Regions from separate parts of the Serratia proteamaculans genome, predicted to be linked through region 2. Evidence: predicted binding sites of a transcription regulator. Region 2 holds the regulator's gene; each other region holds the start of a gene.
The links. Region 2 encodes PurR, which represses purine synthesis genes. Its sites were predicted from a motif close to CANGCAAACGTTTGCNTG; they were not measured.

Region 1 (2,272 bases), 1.6 Mb from region 2:
TCTGCAGTAGCGGCGGGCGTTCACTGACGCCGATGACGCGACGGGTCATGGGGTTTTTCCTCTAATTATTTTCCGGTCAAAAAAAAGCCGACTCACGTCGGCTTCAATTTTTATTTGGTACCAAATATCTTATCGCCGGCATCACCCAGGCCCGGCACGATGTAGCCCTTGTCATTCAGGCATTGATCGATAGAAGCGGTGTACAGCTCGACGTCCGGGTGTGCTTTCTCCAGCGCGGCGATACCTTCTGGGGCCGCTACCAGTACCAGCACCTTGATGCTGTTGCAGCCGGCTTTCTTCAGCAGATCGATAGTGGCGATCATCGAGCCACCGGTCGCCAGCATCGGGTCAACAACCAGGGCCAAACGCTCTTCGATATTGGAAACCAACTTTTGGAAATAAGGTACCGGCTCCAGGGTTTCTTCGTCACGGTAAACGCCAACCACGCTGATGCGTGCGCTAGGGACGTTTTCCAGCACCCCTTCCATCATGCCCAGACCGGCACGCAGGATAGGCACAACGGTAATTTTTTTCCCTTTAATCTGGTCTATTTCAACCGGACCACACCAGCCATCGATGGTCACTTTCTCTGTTTCCAGATCGGCGGTCGCTTCATAGGTCAGCAAACTACCCACTTCCGAAGCCAGCTCACGGAAGCGTTTGGTGCTGATGTCATTTTCACGCATCAGGCCAAGCTTGTGTTTCACCAGCGGGTGTTTCACCTCAACGATCTTCATCATTTTTCTCCTATTAAGGTGGTTGACGGCCAAAAAAATCGCCGGATTATACCTCCTTTTGCCGACTGCGCCACCCACTATAGCCCGATCGGGATCAACAAAAGATTGAATAACAGTATAGATGACGAAAAAGCGGAGCTGGTTCACAAGCCACTCGCAAACGTTTGCCTGCGCTGTTAGAATTGCCGCGCCTTAGTCCGGAATCAATGCCGGATGCACAGTTTTCAAACCGCAAACCGTCGTGGGGATCGCGCAGTGACCGACAAAACCTCTCTCAGCTATAAAGACGCAGGTGTCGATATCGATGCTGGCAATGCATTGGTAGACCGCATCAAAGGTGTAGTTAAACAGACCCGCCGCCCTGAAGTGATGGGTGGTCTGGGCGGTTTTGGCGCCCTGTGTGCGTTGCCGCAGAAATACCGCGAGCCGATTCTGGTGTCCGGTACCGACGGCGTAGGCACCAAGCTGCGTCTGGCGATGGACCTGAAACGACACGACACCATCGGCATCGATCTGGTTGCAATGTGTGTGAACGATTTGGTGGTACAGGGCGCCGAGCCGCTGTTCTTCCTGGATTACTTCGCGACCGGCAAACTGGACGTGGACACCGCGGCCAGCGTGATTACCGGTATCGCCGAAGGCTGCAAGCAGTCTGGTTGTGCGCTGGTTGGGGGTGAAACCGCCGAAATGCCGGGCATGTACCATGGTGAAGATTACGACGTGGCCGGCTTCTGCGTCGGGGTGGTCGAGAAATCCGAAATCATCGACGGCAGCAAGGTTCAGTCCGGCGATGCCTTGATCGCCCTGGGCGCTTCCGGCCCGCACTCCAACGGCTACTCGCTGGTGCGCAAAATCCTGGAAGTCAGCAACACCGACCCAACCACCACCGATCTGGAAGGCCAAACGCTGGCTGACCATCTGCTGGCACCGACCAAGATTTATGTGAAATCCGTGCTGGAGCTGATCGAGAAAATCGACGTCCATGCTATCGCTCACCTGACCGGTGGCGGCTTCTGGGAAAACATCCCGCGCGTGCTGCCGGAAGGTATGCAGGCGGTGATCGACGAATCCAGCTGGCAGTGGCCGGCCGTCTTCACCTGGCTGCAGCAGACCGGTAATGTCAGCCGTCATGAAATGTACCGCACCTTTAACTGTGGCGTGGGCATGGTGATCGCACTGCCGGAAGAATTGGTTGAATCCGCCATCGCATTGTTGACTGCCTCCGGTGAAAAAGCCTGGAAGATCGGTAAACTGACCGCTTCTTCTGACGAACAACAAGTGGTCATCAACTGATGAAAAAGATCGTGGTGTTGGTCTCCGGCCAGGGGAGTAATCTCCAGGCGCTGATTGACGCCTGCCAGCAGGGCCGAATTGCCGCCGAAATTGTGGCGGTATTCAGCAACCGGGCACAGGCTTATGGCCTGCAACGTGCAGAAGCGGCAGGCATTGCCGCCCATGCGCTGGATGCCAAGGCCTTTGCCGACCGTGCGGCGTTTGACGTCGCACTGGCGGAAGCCATCGACCAATACCAACCC
Region 2 (2,272 bases):
CGCAGGCTGGACCTGGCTGGTGAAAAAGCCGGATGGTTCACTGGCTATTGTTAACACCTCGAACGCGGCTACACCGTTGACCGGTGAAGATAAACCGCTGCTGACCGTCGACGTTTGGGAACACGCCTACTACATCGATTACCGCAATGCGCGGCCGGCCTACCTGGAAAACTTCTGGGCGCTGGTTAACTGGGCATTTGTGGAGAAAAACCTGGCGTAAAGCTGAGGGAAAGAGCAATCAGGCGCAGCGGGCTGCGCCTGTTTTACTTAAGGGGATCAGTTCAAAGCAGCGGTGAAGCTGAAAGCAATAATCACGGCCAGCGCACAGACGGTGGTGAACAGTGACATTTTCAGATCGGTATCCATTACAACTCCTTTTCAGATTGGGTTTCCCAAGGGTAAAAGGCACACAATTAATGCGTCAAACCATTTTCACACAGTTAGCCAATAAAATCTTGTTATCATTTCCCGGTTTATTATATCGATTACCTCTTCCCCTTTTGTTCAATATGGGACAAAATTCGCAGTTCACAACTGTGTACCGGCAAAATGCCCCTCCTGACCAAGCGCTGACGACTTCAACACACTAAAAACTCAGTTTTCGCTTCTTTGGAGAAGGATCTACGCAGGCAAACGATTAACATCACACTTACATGCTGCAACATGTGAGTTCAGGAGTCATTCTTTACATGGCAACGATTAAAGATGTGGCCAAACGCGCTGGCGTTTCCACCACCACCGTTTCGCACGTCATCAATAAGACTCGTTTCGTCGCCGAAGAGACAAAAACGGCCGTGGCTGCCGCGATTAAAGAGCTGCACTATTCACCCAGCGCCGTGGCGCGTAGCCTGAAGGTCAATCACACCAAATCGATTGGTTTGCTGGCGACCTCCAGCGAAGCCCCCTACTTTGCCGAAGTGATCGAGGCGGTGGAAAACAGTTGCTACAGCAAAGGCTATACGCTGATCCTGTGTAACTCGCACAACAATCTGGACAAACAGCGTGCCTATCTGGCGATGTTGGCACAAAAACGCGTCGATGGTCTGCTGGTCATGTGTTCGGAATACCCGGACCAATTGCTCGGCATGCTGGAAGACTATCGCAACATCCCAATGATGGTGATGGACTGGGGTACCGCGCGCGGTGATTTTACCGATACCATTATCGATAATGCCTTCGAAGGTGGCTATTTGGCCGGGCGTTATCTGATCGAGCGCGGCCACCGTGATATCGGCGCCATTCCGGGTCAGTTGGCGCGTAATACCGGTGGCGGCCGCCATCAGGGCTTTTTAAAGGCCATGGAAGAAGCCAATATCGAAGTTCGCGACGAATGGATTGTCCAGGGTGACTTTGAGCCAGAATCCGGCTACAAGGCCATGCACCAGATATTGTCGCAGAAGCATCGCCCGACCGCGGTATTCTGCGGTGGCGATATCATGGCGATGGGTGCGATCTGCGCCGCCGATGAACTTGGGCTGCGCGTACCGCAGGACATCTCGGTGATTGGCTACGATAACGTACGTAACGCCCGCTATTTCACCCCGGCGCTGACCACCATTCATCAACCGAAAGAGCGTTTGGGTGAGATGGCATTCACCATGTTGCTGGACCGTATCATCAGCAAGCGCGAAGAGTCGCAGGTGATTGAAGTGCATCCCAAGCTGGTTGAGCGCCGCTCGGTCGCTGACGGCCCTTTCATCGATTACCGCCGCTAGTCGTTAGCGCCGGAAGCCTCTGCGGTTTCCGGCGTCACTTCGCTTAACCATTCCTGATTCAAGGTTTCACTGTCCCCCAGGTAGTCCAACAGCCAGGCCATCGCCGGTGATGGCGTATTCTGCTGCCAGGTCAGGCAACAAGGGCTGGCCGGAAACGGCTGTTGCAACTGCAACGCCACCAGTTCCCCGCGCTGCACCAACGGCAATGCCTGATGCGCAGGCATCATGCCGACGCACAGGCCTGCACACAGGCAATCCAACGCCGAGGCCCAGTCCGGCGCCACCAACCGCCGTTGGTTGTCCAGCGTCCAGGTGACTCGTTTGGGCAGGTTGCGTGAGGTATCTTCCAGACACAGCGATGGGAAAGGCCGAAGCTGATCGTCGTTCAGCAGCCCTTCCAGCGCCGCCAGCGGATGCTGCGGGCTGACCACGCACAACCAGCGCATATCCCCCATATCGCGAAAAGCATACCCGCCGCCGACCGGCACTGCCCGCGTCGCCCCAATCGCCATATCGGCACGCCCATCCACCAGCGCATCCCACACACCGTTAAACAC
Region 3 (2,272 bases), 1.4 Mb from region 2:
GGCTATCTGGCCGGGCGTCTGGCGACTTTGCCGCGCAAGGGTGGCAAGGTGCGTGCGGTGGTAGGGATGTTGTCGGATAAAGACATCGCCGGCACCCTGGCCTGTTTGAGTGAGCAGGTCGATGAGTGGTATTGCGCACCGCTGGACGGGCCGCGCGGGGCCAGCGTTGAACTGTTGGCGCAATATTTGACGGAACCGCGGCAGTTTGCCGATGTCGAAACTGCCTGGCGTCAGGCTATGCAGGACGCAGATATTCAGGATATTGTGATCGTCTGTGGATCGTTCCACACCGTTGCACAGGTTATGGCGGCGTTAGACGAGATGCGGGGAGTGTGAGTGGCAAGTAAATTTCAAAACCGATTGGTCGGTACCGTTATTTTGGTCGCGCTGGGGGTGATTATCCTGCCAGGGCTGCTGGACGGTAAAAAGAAGCATTATGAGGACGAATTCGCCGCCATTCCATTGGTGCCAAAGGCCGGTGATGTGGAAGAAAACGACGTGCTGCCACCGGTAAGCCAACCGCTACCGGCACAGCCGCCGGAAGGGGCGGGCGCGTTGGTTGAGCAGCAGGCGGCCAATGAGGCCGCAGCGCAGCAGGCAGTTCGCCAGCCGACGCAGCAGCCGACGTTGGTTACGCCGCAGGTCGAAACCCGTCCACAGCCGACACTACAGCCGACGCCACAGCCAAAACCGAAACCGGTAGAGGTGAAGCCAAAACCGGTGCAGCAGCCGAAGCCGGTAGAAGTGAAGCCGGTGGTGAAACCTGAAACCCGGCCGGAGCCGAAACCTGAGCCAACGCCAGTACCCAAGCCTGAACCTGCACCTGTGCAGAAGCCGGCGGAAGAGAAAGCGCCGGCGGGGCAGGCTTATGTGGTGCAGCTCGGCGCGCTGAAGAACGCCGCCAAGGTCAATGAGGTGGTGGCATCGCTCAGGCTGTCCGGCTATCGCGCCTTTACCGTGCCGTCAACGCCGGTACAGGGGCAGATCACCCGGATTTATGTCGGTCCGGACGCCTCGAAACAGAAGCTGCAGTCTTCGCTGTCCGCGCTGAACTCGATCAGTGGTTTGAGCGGTCAGGTGAAGCCGTACGGCGTACGTTAAGATGAGGGGGCACAGCATGCTGTGCCCCTGAAACGATGGATGCCGATATAATCATTAAAAATAATGTGCCTTTCGTAGCTGAAATGGCCTATGTAGGCGCGGCGATTGGGAATTTTTTTATCGCCGTTTTTTATTTGTAACGTGGTAGGAAAACCCCTACGCAAACGTTTACGTTTTCTGTTAGAATTCGCCGCGAAATGGATGCAGGGGCGATTCATCATTGGAATAGTTCATGGTCTGGATTGATTACGTCATTATAGCGGTGATTGGATTTTCGGCTCTGGTGAGCCTGATCCGAGGGTTTGTTCGCGAAGCATTGTCACTTGTGACATGGGGATGTGCGTTTTTTGTTGCCAGCCATTTTTACTCTTACCTTGCAGTCTACTTCACTCGTTTTGAAGATGAACTGGTGCGAAACGGCATCGCGATTGCCATCTTGTTTATCGCGACCCTGATCGTAGGCGCTATTGTTAACTATGTGATTAGCTCACTGGTAGAGAAAACCGGGTTATCAGGCACCGACCGGGTGCTGGGCGTCTGTTTCGGCGCACTGCGCGGCGTGTTGATCGTTTCGGCGATACTGTTTTTCCTGGATACCTTTACCGGCTTTTCACAAAGTACCGACTGGAAACAGTCGCAGCTGATCCCCCAGTTCAGTTACATCATCAGGTGGTTCTTTGACTACCTGCAGAGCACGTCGAGTTTCTTGCCGACCCATTTACCGGGGCGGTAGCGCTGATGAGGAAAAGACAACATGTGCGGTATTGTCGGTATCGCCGGTTTTATGCCGGTAAACCAGTCGATTTATGATGCGTTGATGGTGCTTCAGCACCGTGGCCAGGATGCCGCAGGCATCGTCACCATAGATGCCCATAATGGGTTCCGTCTGCGTAAAGCCAACGGTCTGGTGAAGGATGTGTTTGAGGCACGCCATATGCAGCGCTTGCAGGGCAACATGGGTATTGGCCATGTGCGCTACCCGACGGCTGGCAGCTCCAGTGCCTCAGAGGCTCAACCTTTCTATGTCAACTCGCCGTTCGGCCTTACGCTGGCCCACAACGGTAACCTGACCAACGCCCATGAGCTGCGCCAAAAGCTGTTTGAAAGCGGCCGCCGCCATATCAACACCACCTCCGATTCCGAGATCCTGCTGAACGTACTGGCCAGTGAG

Region 1: the regulator PurR is predicted to act here: its motif matches at 891-908, upstream of purM (phosphoribosylformylglycinamidine cyclo-ligase).
Region 3: the regulator PurR is predicted to act here: its motif matches at 1,259-1,276, upstream of cvpA (colicin V production protein).

The regions. Positions count from the first base shown of each region.
Region 1 covers NZ_OX461105.1:3,985,152-3,987,423, forward strand. Annotated here, with positions in the region: gene uraA (uracil permease) at 1-49, opposite strand, end outside; gene upp (uracil phosphoribosyltransferase) at 111-737, opposite strand; gene purM (phosphoribosylformylglycinamidine cyclo-ligase) at 993-2,030, shown strand; gene purN (phosphoribosylglycinamide formyltransferase) at 2,030-2,272, shown strand, end outside.
Region 2 covers NZ_OX461105.1:2,377,811-2,380,082, reverse strand. Annotated here, with positions in the region: gene sodB (superoxide dismutase [Fe]) at 1-220, shown strand, start outside; gene cydH (cytochrome bd-I oxidase subunit CydH) at 277-366, opposite strand; gene purR (HTH-type transcriptional repressor PurR) at 690-1,715, shown strand; gene punR (DNA-binding transcriptional activator PunR) at 1,712-2,272, opposite strand, start outside.
Region 3 covers NZ_OX461105.1:3,759,708-3,761,979, reverse strand. Annotated here, with positions in the region: gene folC (bifunctional tetrahydrofolate synthase/dihydrofolate synthase) at 1-336, shown strand, start outside; gene dedD (cell division protein DedD) at 337-1,101, shown strand; gene cvpA (colicin V production protein) at 1,334-1,834, shown strand; gene purF (amidophosphoribosyltransferase) at 1,856-2,272, shown strand, end outside.